3 regions of the Delftia sp. GW456-R20 genome follow, and region 1 is predicted to be linked to each of the others. Evidence: predicted binding sites of a transcription regulator. Region 1 holds the regulator's gene; each other region holds the start of a gene.
The links. Region 1 encodes LexA, which represses DNA repair genes until DNA is damaged. Its sites were predicted from a motif close to ACTGTATNNNNATACAGT; they were not measured.
Positions count from the first base shown of each region.

Region 2: the regulator LexA is predicted to act here: its motif matches at 4,086-4,103, upstream of recA (recombinase RecA).
Region 3: the regulator LexA is predicted to act here: its motif matches at 3,608-3,625, upstream of A4F85_RS05565 (putative DNA modification/repair radical SAM protein).

Region 1 is NZ_LWCN01000004.1:556,453-562,552, forward strand. Features, by position in the region: gene adk (adenylate kinase) at 8-664, shown strand; gene A4F85_RS08055 (asparaginase) at 757-1,746, opposite strand; gene lexA (transcriptional repressor LexA) at 1,845-2,519, shown strand; gene A4F85_RS08065 (hypothetical protein) at 2,681-3,103, shown strand; gene A4F85_RS08070 (sigma-70 family RNA polymerase sigma factor) at 3,352-3,828, shown strand; gene A4F85_RS08075 (FecR domain-containing protein) at 3,833-4,804, shown strand; gene A4F85_RS08080 (AAA family ATPase) at 4,852-5,409, opposite strand; gene crcB (fluoride efflux transporter CrcB) at 5,588-5,974, opposite strand; fluoride riboswitch at 6,056-6,100, opposite strand, start outside.
Region 2 is NZ_LWCN01000004.1:3,218,352-3,224,451, forward strand. Features, by position in the region: gene A4F85_RS19715 (Bug family tripartite tricarboxylate transporter substrate binding protein) at 1-38, opposite strand, end outside; gene A4F85_RS19720 (LysR substrate-binding domain-containing protein) at 148-1,158, shown strand; gene A4F85_RS19725 (sensor histidine kinase) at 1,115-2,617, opposite strand; gene A4F85_RS19730 (response regulator) at 2,712-3,386, opposite strand; gene A4F85_RS19735 (MarR family winged helix-turn-helix transcriptional regulator) at 3,486-3,986, opposite strand; gene recA (recombinase RecA) at 4,134-5,237, shown strand; gene recX (recombination regulator RecX) at 5,440-5,916, shown strand; gene yddG (aromatic amino acid DMT transporter YddG) at 5,913-6,100, opposite strand, start outside.
Region 3 is NZ_LWCN01000003.1:963,432-969,531, forward strand. Features, by position in the region: gene A4F85_RS05555 (DUF5691 domain-containing protein) at 1-1,706, opposite strand, end outside; gene A4F85_RS05560 (SWIM zinc finger family protein) at 1,703-3,148, opposite strand; gene A4F85_RS05565 (putative DNA modification/repair radical SAM protein) at 3,627-4,946, shown strand; gene A4F85_RS05570 (TIGR03915 family putative DNA repair protein) at 4,962-5,801, shown strand; gene purL (phosphoribosylformylglycinamidine synthase) at 5,866-6,100, opposite strand, start outside.

The DNA of each region.
Region 1 (6,100 bases):
GACTTCCATGAAACTGATTTTGTTGGGCGCACCCGGCGCCGGCAAAGGCACGCAAGCCGCTTTCATCTGCCAGAAGTACGGCATCCCCCAGATTTCCACCGGTGACATGCTGCGTGCCGCCGTCAAGGCCGGAACGCCCCTGGGCCAACAGGCCAAGGCCGTGATGGACGCCGGCCAACTGGTCAGCGACGACCTGATCATCAATCTGGTCAAGGAACGCATCGCCCAGGCCGATTGCGCCAACGGCTTCCTGTTTGATGGATTTCCCCGCACCATTCCCCAGGCAGACGCCATGAAGGCCGCCGGCGTGAAGCTGGACTACGTGCTGGAGATCGACGTGCCCTTCGATGCCATCATCGAGCGCATGAGCGGCCGCCGCTCCCACCCCGCCTCGGGCCGCACCTACCACGTCAAGTTCAATCCACCCAAGGTCGAAGGCCAGGACGACGTGACCGGCGAGCCGCTGGTGCAGCGCGAAGACGACAAGGAAGAAACCGTCAAGAAGCGCCTGGACGTCTACAGCAGCCAGACCCGCCCCCTGGTGGACTACTACCGCGCATGGGCCGAAAAGGAAGCCGCAGCGGCGCCCAAGTACCGCGCCATCAGCGGCCTGGGCTCGGTCGAGGACATCACCCAACGCGCACTGGCTGCACTGGCTGAGTGATGCAGGCCATGTGCCGCAACGAAAAAAGCACCCGCCGGGTGCTTTTTTGTTGACCGCCAGCAACTGAAGAAATGCCGGCGTCGCCGCCCGGCTCAATCGCGCGGCTGTGCTGCCAGCGCCAGCATCATCGCAATCCGGGCCTTTGCCACAGGCAGCTGCGCCAGATCAGCCTCTGCCGGGTTGGTCCCAAGGCCCGAGGCCACGGGCAGGCCTTCAGCGCAGCGCGTGCCCCGCCAGATCCAGACACCCCTGTCGCGGGCACGCTGCAAGGCCGCTTCCATACCTTCGTGAACCGTCGCATTGCCCGTGCCAGCCACGACGATGCCACGCACGCCTGCCGCCACCAGCGCATCCACGCCGCTGGCACGTGCCAAGGCGCCGCTGAACACCACCTCGACCCAGGGCAGCTCATCCAGCGCCAGCAGATCAGATGACATGGTCACAGGCACCATTGCCCGTATGGACGGTGCGGAGGGGGAGGACGGCGCATCGGGCACCAGCCAGCGCACACGCCCTTCCTCCACCAACGCCTGCGGCCCGCCTTCCACGGAGCGCATTGCCTGCAGCCGATAGGGATGGACCTTCTGCACCTGGGCTGCCGTATGCACCTCGCCACCTGTCACCACCCATACGCCGCTGCGCCCGCCGCTGGCAGCCACGGTCGCGGCATCGCGCAGATTCTGCGGTCCGTCTGCCAACAGGGCCGTGGCCGGGCGCATGGCGCAGGTCAGCACAATGGGCTTGGTGGCCGGCAGCAGGCTGTGCAGCAGCCAGGCCGTCTCTTCCAGCGTGTCCGTTCCATGCGTGATCACCACGGCGCGTGTGTCCGCATCCTCCAGTGCCTGCGTGCAGGCGCGCAGCAACGCGCGCCACACGGGCCAGTCCATATCCTTGCTGTCCACCTGCGCGATCTGCTGCGTCTGCACGGGTCCCAGCGCCTGCTGCTCCAGGTCCGGCACGGCCTCCAGCAGCGACTGCACCGTGATCTGCCCGGCCTTGTACCCCACGCCCTGCGACTGCGAATCCGCCCGGCCGGCGATGGTCCCGCCCGTGCCCAGAATCACCAACTTTGACTGCCCCACTTGCACCTCTTGGAAAACTGGTTAAAAATACAGATACTGTATAAATCATCAGATGGCCTCCCAGCCTGCCATCTGCCCTCAAGGACCGGACGCACGCCATGCTCGACCATCCCAAGCTCACCGCCCGCCAGCAACAGATCCTGGACCTGATCCAGGCCGCCATCTCCCGCACGGGCGCACCTCCCACCCGCGCGGAAATCGCCAACACGCTGGGCTTCAAGTCCGCCAACGCTGCGGAAGAACACCTGCAGGCCCTGGCCCGCAAAGGCGTGATCGAACTGGTCAGCGGCACCTCGCGCGGCATTCGCCTGCGTACCGACACCGTGCGCAACATCAATGCTGCGCGCGGCACCAGCTTCGGACTGCCGCTGTCGGCCCTGGCACCGCTGATGCTGCCCCTGGTGGGCCGCGTTGCGGCGGGCTCGCCCATTCTCGCGCAGGAACACATCGACCAAACCTATTCCGTCGAGCCCAGCCTGTTCCAGACGCGCCCCGACTATCTGCTGCGCGTGCGTGGCATGTCCATGCGCGACGCGGGCATCATGGACGGCGATCTGCTGGCCGTGCAGTCCGCACACGAAGCCCGCAACGGCCAGATCGTCGTGGCGCGCCTGGGTGACGAAGTCACCGTCAAGCGCCTGCGCCGCACCACGCAGGGCGTGGAACTTCTGCCGGAGAACCCCGATTACCCGGTGATCCGCGTCGCCCCCGAAGAGGCCTTTGCCATTGAAGGCCTGGCCGTGGGGCTGATCCGCAACAGCATGTCCATGTAAGCCGGACTGGCGGCCCTTCTCCGGCCGCCTCACCCCATTCACGCACCGCCCAGGTGGTAGGCGCGAAGCCTTGGAGCTTCGCCCTGGGCGGAGCTTTGCCCGCAAACCGCAATCCTGCCTGTGTCCATGCCTCTTTGAAACACGCCAACAGGAGTCGTCACATGGGATTCGCTCTGCCAACACTGTCTTCTTTTTCCTTCCTGCGCCTGGCACATGGCATCCGCCTGACTGCGACCGCCATGGAGTCGGCCATGCCTCTTGCACAAGCCCCTGCGTGCCAGCCATTACCTGCTGCAGCACCCGAGCCCGCCAACGTGATCTCTTTCAGCAAGGCACGCCGGCGCAGCCAGCAGCGCCGCGGCAAGGCCGCACGCGCTGCAGACCATGGAGATGCTCAGCTGATCCTGCCCTTGCTGCCGGCGCAGCCTGCCCTGCAATCCGCGCCGGAGCAGCCTTCAGGTCTGCGCATCATCCAGCGGTCGCCGCAGGAGCAGCCGGAATGCCTGTTCATCTCCGGGCGAATGGCCGATGTCTGCGCTGCGCTGGAGCGCATGGAGGCACACGGCGGATCAGCGTCCAACTGAGGCCCGATGCAAGGTGTGCGACACACCTTGCACGACACAAACCTGGGTGGCGCGGACCGCGTGCCGCACGGGTAATCGGCCTGCGCAAAGCAGACACAAGCTTGCGCCTCCCCTGTAGCGCACATGCAACAAGTGGACGCCCTCTTTGCGGAAGGGGCGCCGGCCTGAAAGATAATTGATAAGCATTCTTATTATCTTTTGCAGCAGCGATTGCCACTGCGCCCGCCTCCTCCGCCCCAGCCTTCTCCGTGCACAGCCTCTACCAGAACCACCATCCCTGGCTGGAAAGCCTGCTGCGCAAACGCCTGGGCAACCGTGACGATGCCGCCGACCTGGCCCAGGACACCTTTGTGCGCCTGCTGCGCTCGCCCCTGCCGCAGCAGGACATCCGCGAACCCAGGCGCTACCTGGCCACCATCGCCCGGGGCCTGGTCGCCGACCTGTTTCGCCGCCGCACGCTGGAGCAGTCCTATCTGGACTATCTGGCCCAGTTGCCGCAATCGCTGGCGCCTTCGCCCGAAGAGCAGGCCATCGTCCAGCAAACCCTGCTGGATGTGGACCGCATGCTCCAGGGTCTTCCCCCCAAGGTTCGCGAAGCCTTCGTGCTGGCCCAGTTCGAGGAACTGAGCTACCCAGAGATCGCCCAGCGCCTGGGTGTATCGCTGCGCACCGTCAGCAACTACCTGACCCGGGCGATGGAGCATTGCTGCCTGGTCCTGGCATAGCCACATGGGCGAGAGACATCTGGAAGGCAACGACCGCCGCGCCTTGCATGAGGCCGCCGCCTGGCACGTGAAACTGCGCGGCGCCTCCGCCACAGCGGGCCTGCAACAGGACTGGCAAAAATGGCATGAGGCCGATCCCGCCCACCAGCGCGCCTGGCTGCGCGTGCAATCCGTCACCGCGCAGCTGTCGCATCTGCCCGCCCCCCTGGCGCGCCAGGCGCTGGGGCGCCGCGCCTCGCCCACCCGCCGCTCCGTGGTGCGCGGTATGGCTTTAGGCCTGGGCAGCGGCGCCACGGCCTGGATGGCCTGGAAAGGCGCACCACTGGAAAGCTGGCAGGCCGGGCAGCGCACAGCCACGGGCGAGCGCCGGGATCTGACGCTGCCCGACGGCTCCCTGGTGGCCCTGGATACGGCAACCGCCTTGGACACCGTTTTTGACGACCGCCAGCGCCTGCTGCGCCTGCACCGGGGCCGCATCCTCGTCGCCACCGAGCCCGACGCGCTGGGCCGCCCCTTCAGCGTGCAGACCCCACAAGGCCACGTACTGGCCCTGGGCACGCGCTTCACGGTCCATCTTGCGGACGATGGCCTGTGCCATGTCACCGTGCAGGAAAAGGCCGTGCGCCTGCAGCCTCTGGACAGCGAGGCGCCCTCCGCGCAATTGCAGGCCGGACAGCAGGCAGCCTTCTCGTCCAGCGCCACCCAGCCGCCCACGTCCGCAGACCCCTTTGCAGCCAGCTGGCATGAAGGCGGCCTGGTCGCGCTGGACATGCCGTTGGGCCAGCTGATTGACGCCCTTGCCCGCTACCGGCCCGGCTACCTGGGCTGCTCGGCCGAGGTCGCCGGGATGCTTGTCTCGGGCGCCTTTCCCGTGGATGACACGGATCGCGCCCTGGCCGCGCTCGTCAGCCGCTTTCCTCTGCAACTGCGAACCCGCACCCGCTATTGGGTGGAGGTGCAAGCGCGATCAAGCTGAGATGATGGGATGAGGCAGTGGCGAAGTCTCTCGTCCAGGCCGGCACTTCAGACCGGCGCATACGGGTGATGCACCACGTCGAAGCCCTCCTCGTCGGAGGGCGCGACAAAGTAGCTCGTGATCAGATCGAATTGCTCATCGCTGGCCTGAAATGGATGCTCGCCTGCCGCATTGCGCACACGCAAGCGCTGCTTGCAGACCTCGTCAGGCACATCCAGAAAATGCAGGCGGTGCGAGGCGCCCACTTTCTCGAACACGCTGCGCGCCCAGCCCCGCCCCTCCAGGGTATTGGCCGGAAAATCCAGCACCACCGACACGCCAGCGTCCAGCAGCGCCTGTACATGCGCCCCCATCAACCCCTTGAGCCGCGTGCTGCAACGCACGTAATCGGCCACCGACTGCATCTCACCGGGGTACAGGCCGGCCAGCCAGGAATCCTCGCTGACCAACACCGTTCCGGGCCCGGCCGCCAATTGCCGCGCCAGCGTTGACTTGCCCGAGCCGATCTTGCCGCAGACCATGTGCAGCGTGGCAAGCCGCGCGTTGGCGGCAGGGGCATCGGCATATTCTGCGCAACGGGGCTGGGACTGTTCGGAAACCTGCATATCCATCTCCTGAAAGGCTTGAGAAAACCCCGGAGACGGAATGAAAAAACCCGCCTCCTCTGGGCGGGTTGCATGGCGCTGGAGGCCGCTGGCTAACCCACCATCCAATGGATGGTGCGAATAATCTGCGTTGCGTTCAGGCGGGCCATGGCGCACAGCATAGCGCAATCACGGCGTCTCAATGGGCCACCATGCGCACCAGCCCCAACCCCGCAAACAGCGCAGCCACGCCCAACACCAGCGAGCCCAGCGCATACAGCACGGAGGCCAGCCAGTCGCCACGCTCGTACAGCATGCCGACCTCCAGCGCGTACGTCGAAAACGTGGTGAAGCCACCCAGAATGCCCGTGGTGATGAACAGCCGCGCACTCTGCGGCAGCGATGTCTTGAGCGCAAACCACTCCACCACCACCCCCATCACGAAGGCACCCAGCACATTGATCGCCAACGTACCCAGTGGATACGCACTGCCCACCAGCCGCAGCGCGAGCAAGTTCGTGCCATGCCGGAGCGCAGACCCCAGTCCTCCTCCAACGAACACCAGAATGAAACCGTAGAACCCCATGACCGTCCTTTCATCGAATAACCGGGACGGGCGTGCCGGGCAGGATCAAGACATGGCCCCGCCACCGGCAGGGCCCATCCCACCAAGGCAGGAGCCATCAGCCCGTCGCAGGGCGGTTTCGGGAAG
Region 2 (6,100 bases), 2.7 Mb from region 1:
GAAGCGGCGATGGAAGCAAGGAAATGACGTCGTTGCATAGGATCTTTCTTACAAACAAGTTCAGATTAAAAGAAATCTACTCACAAAAAAAGCAAATACTGTGCCTGTTAATATTCCAAACAGGAATACTTTCATCATATCCCTGTCATGAGTTTGCGCCGCCTCAACCCGCCCACGCATCTGCTGCGCGCTTTCTCCACCGTGGTGCGCTTCGGGGGCGTCTCGCGCGCGGCCGAAGCCTTGCACCTGACGCAAAGCGCAGTCAGCAAGCAGATCCAGGAACTGGAGAAATGGGTGGGCGTGCCGCTGTTCGAACGCGAGCGCAAGCGCTTGAGGCTGACGCCCGCGGGCGAGCGCTATGAGCGCGCAGTGCGCGCCCTGCTGGGCCAGCTGGAGGCAGCCACCCTCGAACTCATCACCAGCGATGACAGCCGAGGCGCGCTGCACCTGTCATCGCTGCCGACTTTCGCGGCCAAGTGGCTGATCCCCAGGCTGCCCCAATTTCAGCAGCGCTATCCACAGATCACGCTGCACTTTGTACCCTACGTACACAGCTACCAATTTGACAGTCCGGGGCTGGACTGCGCAATTTTGTTTGGCGACGGGCACTGGAATGGCGCGCATGCCCACTATCTGGTGGGCCGCCAGGTGGCGCTGATCGCACCGCCGCGCGGCGCGGGCCCCGAGGCACGCATCACCACCCCCCAGGACGTGGCGCGCTGCACCCGGCTGCGCCATGTGACCATTCCCGATGCCTGGGCGCGCTGGAGCGAGGCCCATGGCGTCAACGGCATCAGCCCCCTGGCGGGCCCGCAGTTCGACCAGTTCCAGACCATCATCCGCGCCGTCATGGCCGGCATGGGCATCGCCCTGGTGCCGCGCTGCCTGGTGCAGGACGAGATCGCGGCCGGCCTGGTGAACGAGCCCCTGCCCCAGCACGGCTACCAGAGCGCCCTGGGCTACTGGCTGTGCTATCCGGCCGACCGCGCCAACCACGGCACCCTGGGCATCTTCCGCAACTGGCTGGTGGACCATGCCGCGCAGACGCCGGGACGGATCGCGGTGGCACCTGTGGCTCCCGGGGAATCTGCGGCAGCCGGGGATGCCCCGCCACCTATACCGCAGGCTTGGGCGACGGCGGCGAGCGCAGCGCCTTGAAGCGCACGCTGAAACGCGCACCCGGCGGCTGCTGGCCAGGATGCGCATCTTCCAGCACCACCTGGGCGCCATGCTGGCGCGCGATCTCCAGCACGATGGGCAGGCCCAGGCCCGAGCCATCGGCCTCCGAGCCCAGGACCCGGTAGAACGGCTGGAACACCAGCTCGCGCTCGGCCTCGGGCACGCCGGGCCCCGAATCCTCCACCTGCAGCAACAGGACCTGACCGAAGGGATCGGCCAGCACGCGCACCGTGACCATGCCGGGCCGGCTGCTGCTGGAAGGGGTGTAGTTGATGGCGTTGTCCACGAGATTGCGCACCAGCTCCGTCAGCAGCGTGGCGTTGCCTTGCAGCCAGACGCCCGTGGCCGATGACTCGGCGCCGTCGTATCCCAGGTCCACATGCTTGTCCATGGCGCGCGGCAGGCAGTCGCGCACCACGTCGGTGACGATGCGCACCAGGTTGCAGGGCTGCATGGCCAGGCCGCGGCCCACGCCGGCGCTCTCGGCGCGCGCCAGCGCCAGCAACTGGTTCACCGTGTGCGTGGCGCGGATGCTGGAGCGTGCAATCTGTGCCAGGGACTGCCGCAACTCCTCCGTGCTCACGCCCTCGCGCTGGGCCAGTTCGGCCTGCATGCGCAGCCCGGCCAGCGGTGTCTTGAGCTGGTGGGCCGCGTCGGCCAGGAAGCGCTTTTGCGTGGCCAGCGAATCACCGAGCCGACCCAGCAGGTCGTTGACCGAGTCCACCAGCGGCACGACTTCCAGCGGCACGTCCTTGTGGTTGATGGGCGAGAGGTCCTCGGGCCGGCGCGCGCGGATGCGCTCCTCCAGCCGGTGCAGCGGCTTGATGCCGCGCGCCAGCGCCAGCCACACCAGCAAGGCGGCCAGCGGCAGGATGACGAACTGGGGCAGCATCACGCCCTTGATGATTTCCGTGGCCAGCACGCTGCGCTTTTCGCGCGTCTCGGCCACCTGGACCAGGGCCTGGGGCTCGTCGGGCAGGGGCATGCGTACCCAGACATGGGCCACGCGCAGGTCAATGCCGCGAAACTCCGCATCGCGCAGTTGCACGGCCCCGCCGGTCGGTGCAGCGCCGGGCGATAGATCGCCGGATGGCGGATCGTGGGACTCGGGCGGCAGCGGCAGATCGCGCTCGCCGGCCAGGTACTCGCCCTTCACGCCCAACACCTGGAAATACACGGTGTCCGACTCGTCGGCGCGCAGGATCTCGCTGGCCGATTGCGGCAGGTTGAACAGCACCTTGCCCTGCTGCACCATCACCAGCTGCGCCAGCGCCTGGGCGTTGTACTCCAGCGCGCGATCGAACGGCTTGTTGGCCAGGCCCTGGGCCACCAGCCAGGTCAGCGCCAGGCTCACGGGCCACAGCAGCAGCAGCGGCGTGAGCATCCAGTCAAGGATCTCGCCGAACAGTGAGCGCTGTTCACGCTGGAAGATTTTCATCGGCGGGCAGCCCTCACGACGGGTTCACGGCCCCGTGGCATCCGCCACTATGCGCAGGCAAGCCAACCCGGGCCTGACAGCCGGGGCAGCTGCCTCAGGAAGCGATCTTCTCAAGGCAGTAGCCCAGGCCGCGCACGGTGGCGATGCGGATGGGGCCGCGCTCTATCTTCTTGCGCAGGCGGTGGATATAGACCTCGATGGCGTTGTTGCTGACCTCGTCGCCCCATTCGCACAGACGCTCGACCAACTGGTCCTTGCTGACCAGCCGCCCGGCCCGCTGCAGCAGCACTTCCAGCAGGCCCAGCTCGCGCGCCGACAGCTCGACCATCTTGCCGTCGATGGTGGCCACGCGGCCGGCCTGGTCGTAGACAAGGGGGCCATGCTTGATGGTGCTGCTGGCGCCACCCATGCCGCGCCGCGTGAGAGCGCGCACACGCGCCTCCAGCTCGGACAGCGCAAACGGCTTGGCCATGTAGTCGTCGGCGCCGTAGTCCAGCCCCTGCACGCGCTCTTCCACGCTGTCGGCCGCCGTGAGGATGAGCACCGGCAGCGCATCGCCCCGGCCGCGCAGCTTCTTGAGCACTTCCAGCCCGTGCATCTTGGGCAGGCCCAGGTCCAGGATGAGCAGGTCGAACTCGCTGCTGGTCATCAGCGCGGTATCGGCCTCGCTGCCGTTGGCCACATGGCTGACCACGGCGCCCGAGCCGCGCAGGCTGCGCAGCAGACCATCGGCTAGGACCTGGTCGTCTTCGGCAATCAGAATGCGCATGGGGTTGTCTCCTGAAATACAGACGCGCTCTGAATGTTGGAAATGCGCGCCTTTGATTCCTAGGATTCTAGGATGCGCCCCGCCCCACGGGCAGGGACCTTACCCGAGTGAGCCGCCGCCCGCATAGGCCTCCAGCCCCAGCGCCACCACGGTGGCGATGTCGTCGCCGACTTCCTCGCGGAACTCGGCCTCGGCCTGGGACACGGCGTCATGGAAGGCCTGCAGCCATGCCAGGCCCGCAGGCGTGAAGCGGATGCGGCGTGCGCGCGCATCGCGCTCGTCGCTTTCGCGCGTGACCAGGCCCCAGGCCTCGCACTGGGCCACCAGGTCGCCCATGGACTGCTTGGTCATGCCAGCGCGCTCGGCCAGGTCGGTGAGCCTGTCGCCAGCCAGCGACAGATGCCGCGTGATGTGGATGTGGGCCGCACCCACCTTGTCGCGCGCCGCAAGATTGGACAGCGCCAGCGGCACCTCCACATCGCGCGCCATGAGCTGCAGCACACGCGCGTCGAACCGCCGCATGGCATGGCCGAGCAGGCGGCCCAAGTGGGTCTGGCGCCAGGCGTCGGCGGGCGGCGTGACGGGGGAAAACTCACTCATGGATGCATTGTGGAGGCAAATCCAACAAGTCAGGAAAACTGACTAAAAACACCAACAAAACAAACCAACAAGCCCATAAACTACTGTTCAAGCATCCAGCCTGAATGCAAATACAGAGCTGAAACCCCAGCCAACCCAGGAGTCCGCATGAACACCGCCGTCACCACCGCCAACAGTGAAAAAGCCAAGGCCCTGCAGGCCGCACTCGCCCAGATCGAAAAGCAGTTCGGCAAGGGCACGATCATGCGCCTGGGTGAAGGCGAAGCCATCCAGGACATCCAGGTCGTCTCCACCGGCTCGCTGGGCCTGGACATCGCCCTGGGCGTTGGCGGCCTGCCCCGTGGCCGCGTGATCGAGATCTACGGCCCTGAATCCTCGGGCAAGACCACGCTGACGCTGCAGGTCATCGCCGAAATGCAAAAGCAGGGCGGCACCTGCGCCTTCATCGACGCCGAGCACGCACTGGACACCAGCTACGCCCAGAAGCTGGGCGTGAACCTCAACGAAGTGCTGATCAGCCAGCCCGATACCGGCGAGCAGGCCCTGGAAATCGTGGACAGCCTGGTGCGTTCGGGCGCCGTGGACATGATCGTCGTGGACTCGGTGGCCGCCCTCACACCCCGGGCCGAAATCGAAGGCGAGATGGGTGACCAGCTGCCCGGCCTGCAGGCCCGCCTGATGAGCCAGGCGCTGCGCAAGCTGACAGCCACCATCAAGAAGACCAACTGCATGGTCATCTTCATCAACCAGATCCGCATGAAGATCGGCGTGATGTTCGGCAGCCCCGAAACCACCACGGGCGGCAATGCGCTGAAGTTCTACGCCTCGGTCCGCCTGGACATCCGCCGCACCGGCACCATCAAGAAGGGCGACGAGGCCATCGGCAACGAGACCAAGGTCAAGGTCGTCAAGAACAAGGTCTCGCCTCCGTTCAAGACCGCCGAGTTCGACATCCTCTTCGGCGAGGGCATCTCGCGCGAAGGTGAAATCCTGGACATGGGCGTCAACGCCAAGATCCTCGACAAGTCGGGCGCCTGGTATGCCTACAACGGCGAGAAGATCGGCCAGGGCCGCGACAACGCCCGCGAATTCCTGCGCGAGAACAGCGGCCTGGCCGTGGAGATCGAGAACAAGGTGCGCGACAGCCTGGGCATCGCCCTGCTGCCCACGGCCGGTGGCGATGCTCCCGAAGCCAAGGCCGCCAAGGCGGGCAAGGCCAAGGCCGACAAGGACGGCGTGATCGAAGCCTGAGCGGCCTGACCCCTCACTGCAGGCGCCGCCGCGCCTGCACACACTGTGTTTGCCATCTTGGCGCAGGCTCACGTCTGCGCCTTTTTTATCGCCGGGACGCCCCAAGGCAAAAAAGCGGCCCCCTTGGGGGGCAGCGGACCTTGCGCAGCAAGGGGAGCGTGGGGGCCTTTTTTATTCGGGACGATTCAGGAGACATTGCCGCATGGGATTCGCCAAGTTGTCGCTCAAGGGTCGGGCGCTCAAGCTGCTGGGCCAGCGCGAACATTCACGGCTGGAGCTGGAACGCAAGCTCGCCCCCCATGTGGAGGAAGGCGAAGACCTGGGCGCCATGCTCGACGCGCTGGAGCAGCGCGGCTTCATCAGTGCCCAGCGCGTGGCCGAGTCCGTGCTGCACCGCAAGGCCGCGCGCTTTGGCACGGCACGCGTGGTGCAGGAGTTGCGCAACAAGGGGCTGGACGACGGACTGGTGCGCGCCGCCGCAGAGCAACTGCGCGCCACCGAACTGCAGCGCGCCCTTGCCGTATGGCGCCAGCGCTTCGGCGCACCACCGGCCACACCGCAGGAACGACTCAAGCAGATGCGCTTTCTGGCCGCCCGCGGTTTTGGTGGAGAAATTGCGAGCAAGGTGCTGCGGGGCCGCAGCGAAGACTGGGATGCAGGAGCAGAGGACGAAGGCTAGTCTGCGCGCCGGGTCGCACCCCAGCACACCAGCGACCCCACGGTCACCAGCACCACGCCCTGCCAGAAGCCCCAGCCCGGCTGCACCTGCAGCCAGGCACTGGCCAGCAAGGCAGAGAACACGGGCGTGAAGTACGAGGCGGCAGCCATCACGGCCAGATGCCCGTGCTGTATGCCGTGCTCCC
Region 3 (6,100 bases), on a different contig from region 1:
AGATGGCCGCGCATGCGCTCCTCGTCCCAGGGCCGCACGCGGCTGCGTTCGAGGCGCGCCTGCTGCTGGGGCGTGAGGGGAATGCTTGCCGGTGCGGCAACTGCAGCGGCTGTGGCGGCAGCGGCGGCCGTGACTGCTGCCGCAGCAGCAGCAGGTTCGGTTTGCGGCTCGGGCTCAGGCTCGGGCTGCGCATCCAGCACCGAGGGCTTGCGCCACAGTTCGGCAAAGCGCTCCAGCGCGGTCACGTCCAGCATGCGCGCACAGGACAGCAGGGCCTGGTCGGCGCGGTAGCTGTGCCAGTTGCCCGTGATCTGCTTGCCGCCCACGGCCACGTGCAGTGCCTCGGTCAGCCGCGCAGACAACGCGGGCGAGAGCAGTTCGGCGCCGCCCAGCGACTGGGACATGCCTTCGATGGCGTCGATGAGCTTGTGCCTGTCGCGCTCGAACTGGGCAATCCAGCGGGACTCGCGTTCCTCGCGGGACAGCCGGGCCATGAGGGCGGGCAGGAGGGCGTCGTGGCGCATGTCGCGGCCCATGGTCTGGGCGGCATCGATCCATTCCACGTCCAGCTGGTACTGCAGGGCCTGCACCCAGCCCTGGCGCAGCGAGGATTTCCAGTCGCTGCGCCGGCTCCACTCCATCACTTCCAGGGGCGTCAGGCCCAGGGCGCGGGTCCAGAAGGACACGGGCGTGAGCTGCACCATCTGCTCCAGCAGCCAGGCCTTCTTGCCGCCACGGTGGTAGGCGTCGGGCTTGAGCGTGATGCCGTCGCGCTCCCATTCCTTGAGGCCTTCTTCGGGAGGCTCCACGATCCACTGGCCCTTGTCGTCCTGCTGCAGCATGGACTGCATCCAGCCCATGACGCGCTGGCTGTGCGCGCTGTCCGGCAGGCACGAGAGCATTTGCGCGGCGTTCTCGCGGATCTCCTTGCTGCGGTCGGACAGCAGTTTTTCGAGCAGCGGCTCATCGTCCATGCCCAGCCCGACGGCCAGGGCCTGGACCAGGGGCAGGCGCTCCTTGGCGCCCAGCTCCTTCAGGCTGCCTTCCAGCCGCGTGCGGGCCTTGGCGGCATCGGTTGCGCGCTCGCTGCGCAGCAGGGCCACGCGCTGCTCCACCGAGCCCTCCTGCCAGACCAGTTCGGGGTCGGCGGTTTCCTCCACGCCGCTGGCATAGCCCCATTGCGGGTTGAGCGCGCCCAGCCAGCGCCCGCGCTCGCCCAGCACGGGGGCCAGCCACTGGCGCAGCTCCACGGACTGGCGGCCCTGCTCCAGCGCAGGCACCAGCAGGTCATGGGGCAGGCGCTGGCCGGCCTGGTCCAGGGTGCGCAGCATGGAGGCCTGCAGCTCGAACGGGCCGTCCTTGAGCACGTCGCCCATCAGGGTGTGCAGGCGCGCATCGGCAGGCGCGGTGCGCGACTCCGCAGGCGCTGCGGCCGGCACGGCCAGCGGTGCCGTCAGGCGCACCTGCGCGCCAGGCTGCCAGCCGGCCCGCTCGAACACGGCCGCCACGGCGCTGGCCCGCAGCAGTTGCTGGGCAGGCGAGTCACCGGCCACGTCAGCGCGGGGCTGCAGCGCGGCCTGCACGGCCTGCTGCGACCCGCTTGCGGACGGGTCCACGCCTGAAGCCAGCGCAGGCGGCACGGCCAGCCGGTCCGAGCCGACCATGGCCGATTGCTGCAGCGCAGCCCAAAGTTGTGCGTTGCTCATACCGGATCACCCTGGTTCTGCCAGATACATTGCTGGGCGGTTTCGCCCTCGCGGGCCTGCCAGGCACTCAGCAGCCGCCAGCGGCCCACGGCCGGGCCGGGCTCCCATTCGCCAAACAGCTGCATGGGCGCACCGCCGCTGAGCGCCAGCAGGCGCCAGGCCTCGGCATCGTCAATCGCCACGGGAACGGGCTGCACTGGCGCCGCCGTGCCAGGGGCGACCGGCGATGCATCCAGCGCCTGGGGCCAGGCCGCAAACCACTGGCCCTGGGCGGGCACCAGCCGCAGCCGGTCCTGGCACAGCGGCTGCGTGGCCTGCAGCGGGTTGGCAGCAATGCGCTGGCCCAGCAGTTGCAGGACGTCGCCCCCGGCCGATGTGGCCAGCGGACTGGCGCCATCGGCAGGCAGCGCAGGCCCGTTGCCATTGGCCGCAATGGCGCGCAGCGGCGCGTGGCCCGGATAGAAATTCAGCGCGCAGCCGTAGCGATGGCCAGGCACCCAGGCCGATTCAAAGCCGCGCCCGCCCTGCGCATAGTCCAGCACCAGGGCCATGCGCCCCGTGCGCTGGCCCTGCAGCCAGACGCGCCGCTCCATGAGCCGGCCTTCGCGCTCGATCATGCGCAGGCCGGCCACCAGCCATTCGTCCTCGACCAGCTGGCCCCTGGCCTGCACCTCGGCCTTGTCCATGGGCCAGCCCAACGCGGCCATCACGTCGGCCTTGACCTCGGGGCTGAGCGATTCGCGGCGGCGCACGGCGTCGATGATCAACTGCCAGTGACCCAGCTGCACCAGCATGTCGCGCGGCCAGTCTCGGTGGCTGTCCACCAGATCCCGGCAGTCCTTGATGCGCGCCGCCATGCCGGTGGCCTGCGCATCGACCATGCGCGCGGCCATGGTGTTCCAGCGCTGGCGCATCTGGGAGTCTCCAGCCTGGTTGGCCAGGCCCGCACGCACCATGTCCTGCATCCACAGCGACAGTTCCTGCAGGCCGGCTTCGACCTTGTCCCAGCGCTTGTCCTCGCGCCTGGCCTGCTGTTTGGCCGCGACCTCGGGATCGGGTGGCGGCTCGGCCGCTGCGGCGGCAGCCTTGGCCTCTTTCTTCTCGGCCTTTTCCTGGCGGCTGTCCAGCCAGGTCTGCACCCAGGCGGGCGGATCAACGCCTTCGGGGACTTGCCCGCCGGCACGCATCAGCATCAGCGCCAGCCCGTGCTTGCAGGGGAATTTGCGGCTGGGGCAAGAGCATTTGAAGGAAGGCCCCGACAGGTCCACCTGGGTCTGGTAGGGCTTGCTGCCGCTGCCCTGGCATTCACCCCAGACCGCCACATCATTGGCGCCCATGGCGGGCCATTTGGCGGGCGATTGCAGGCCCTTGGCGGCCTTGCTGGATGAGGCGTCCGGCGACAGCGCCAGCACTTCGCTCTCTGTTCCTAATACACGCGACACCGAAGCTCCCTCTCCAAGTGTTTGTCATCGCCGGGCGCATTGAATGAAACGGCACCGCCCGGCAAACCCGAAAGCCTATCAGCAATAGTTATCGGCAATTTGAAACAATTCACAACAACACCCAACCTCTCTCCCATGAATGGGAACCCCCCATGGCGTGCAGCCAGCTGCGCTATATCAGCGCGTGCATTGATGACACCAAGCCATGCCAACCTTCAGGCATTGCAAAAGACGCAGGAAACACGCATTCACCATTTCCTGCGATGCACATCGCCACCCATTGAAAGCAAGCACTCATTCCGCACTGAAAACGGTTTCATTCCATTGCACTGGCAACCATTGCAATCCGCTGCCCATTGCGATAGCGCGACAGTGCGTTCCACCCGCAGCCAGGCAAGGCCGGACCAGACCCTGGCTGGGGGATGGGCTCTCAGGAAACCGGACGTGCCAGGCAAATATACTGTATATTTATACAGCCATGGAGCTGCAACGCAAACTTTTCATCCTCGCCGACGCCGCCAAGTACGACGCCAGCTGCGCCTCCAGCGGGTCGCAGGGACGCGACTCGCTGGACGGCAAGGGCATGGGCTCGGTCACCGGCATGGGCATCTGCCACAGCTATGCGCCCGACGGGCGCTGCATCTCGCTGCTCAAGATCCTGCTGACCAATGTCTGCATCTTCGACTGCCGCTACTGCATCAACCGCAAGAGCTCCAACGTGCAGCGCGCCCGCTTCACGGTGGCCGAGGTGGTGCAGCTGACGCTGGACTTCTACCGGCGCAACTGCATCGAGGGGCTGTTCCTGTCCAGCGGCATCATCCGTTCCAGCGACTACACCATGGAGCAACTGGTGGAAGTGGCGCGCCGCCTGCGCGAGGAGCATGACTTTCGCGGCTACATCCACCTCAAGACCATCCCGGATGCCGCCCCCGAATTGCTGGCCCAGGCAGGCCGCCATGCCGACCGCCTGAGCATCAATGTGGAACTGCCCACGGCCAGCGGCCTGGCGCAGTTCGCGCCTGAAAAGGATGGGCAGCGCATACGCCAGGCCATGCAGGGCGTGGACCGGCATGTGCAGGCCTGGCGCGCGGCCACGCGCGAGCAGCGCCTGGCGCAGTCCCTGCCCGGCGCGCCCGCGCAGCGCGCCGCCGTGCCGCGCTTTGCGCCGGGCGGGCAGAGCACGCAGATGATCGTGGGCGCCGACCGCGCAACCGATGCCGACATCCTCGAATCCAGCCACACGCTGTATGCAGGCTACGGCCTGCGCCGCGTGTACTACTCGGCCTTCAGCCCCATTCCCGATGCCTCGCGCGATCTGCCGCCGCAGGCGCCGCCCCTCATGCGCGAGCACCGGCTCTACCAGGCCGACTGGCTGATGCGCTTCTACGGCTACGGGGCGGGCGAGATCGCGGCGGCCAGCCGCCACGGCATGCTGGACCTGGAGATCGACCCCAAGCTGGCCTGGGCACTGGCCAACCGACAGCAGTTCCCCGTGGACCTCAACCGTGCGCCGCGCAGCCTGCTGCTGCGCGTGCCGGGCCTGGGCACGCAGACGGTGGACCGCCTGCTGGCGGCGCGCCGCGTGCGCAGGCTGCGGCTGGACGATCTGCTGCGGCTGCGCGCCCCCGTGCAAAAGGCCCTGCCCTTCGTGCTGATCGACGGCCACCGGCCCCTGCTGGGCGAGACCGACTCGGCCGCGCTGCGCACCCGGCTGATCGCGCAGTCGCAGGCCAGCCAGGCCCAGGCGCGGCACAGCGGCATGCGCGTGCAAAGCGCGCTGCAGGCCAGCCTGTTCTAGCGCCTGGAGCACGCCATGCAAGCACAGGCTCTCACCATCGAACTCGACAGTCCCGACGACTGGCCCGGCTTTCGCGCAGCCTGCAGGGCGCTGCTGGCCCATGGCGCCGACCCCGCTGTGGTGCGCTGGCGGTGGCCCGACACGCGGGGTGCGCAGCAACTTGGCGCGGGGGTGGATCTGTTTTCCAGCGCGCCGGAGCAGGCCATGCCCGCCTCGGCACTCGCCGGGCTGGCCGGCCCCGGCGAGGCAGGGCTGTCCCTGTCGGACACCCAGATGTCCGCGCTGCGCCATGCCTGCATGCACCGCGCGGCGGGCCGCTTCGAGCTATGCCACCGATGGCTGGCGCGCATGCAGGCCCGGCCCGAACTGCGGCTGGATGCGCTGGATGCGGACTGGCGCGCCATCGAGGCCCTGGCCCGCCCCGTCTCGCGCGAGATCCACAAGATGCACGCCTTTGTGCGCTTTCGGACCACGCAGCGACCGGACCAGCCCGATCTGCACATTGCCTGGTTCGAGCCCGAGCACCACATCGTGCGCGCGGCAGCGCCCTTCTTCTGCAAGCGCTTTGCCAACATGCACTGGGCCATCCTCACACCGCAATGCAGCGCGCACTGGGACGGCCATGCGCTGCGCCTGGCGCCCGGCGCGCGCCGCAGCGATGCCCCGCCAGCCGACGCGGGCGAGGCCCTGTGGCTGACCTATTACGCCAGCACCTTCAACCCGGCGCGCCTGAAGGAGCAGGCCATGCTGCGCGAGATGCCGCGCCGCTACTGGCACAACCTGCCCGAGACGGTGCTGATCTCCACCCTGGTCCAGCAGGCCCGCGCGCGCACAGGGCAGATGCTGGAGCAGTAAGGACAGACGCAAAAGACAAAGGCCCCGAAGGGCCTTTGTCTGCTTTGCAGCGTCGCTCAGTGCATCAACCCAGCCACTTGCGGGCGTTGCGCCACACGCGCATCCAGGGGCTGAATTCCGACTTGTCGCCGTTGGTCCAGCTCATCTGCACGTTGCGGAACACGCGCTCGGGGTGGGGCATCATGGCCGTGAAGCGGCCATCGGCCGTGGTCACTGCCGTCAGGCCGCCGGCCGATCCATTGGGATTGAACGGGTACTGCTCGGTGGCCTTGCCGTGGTTGTCCACATAGCGCATGGAG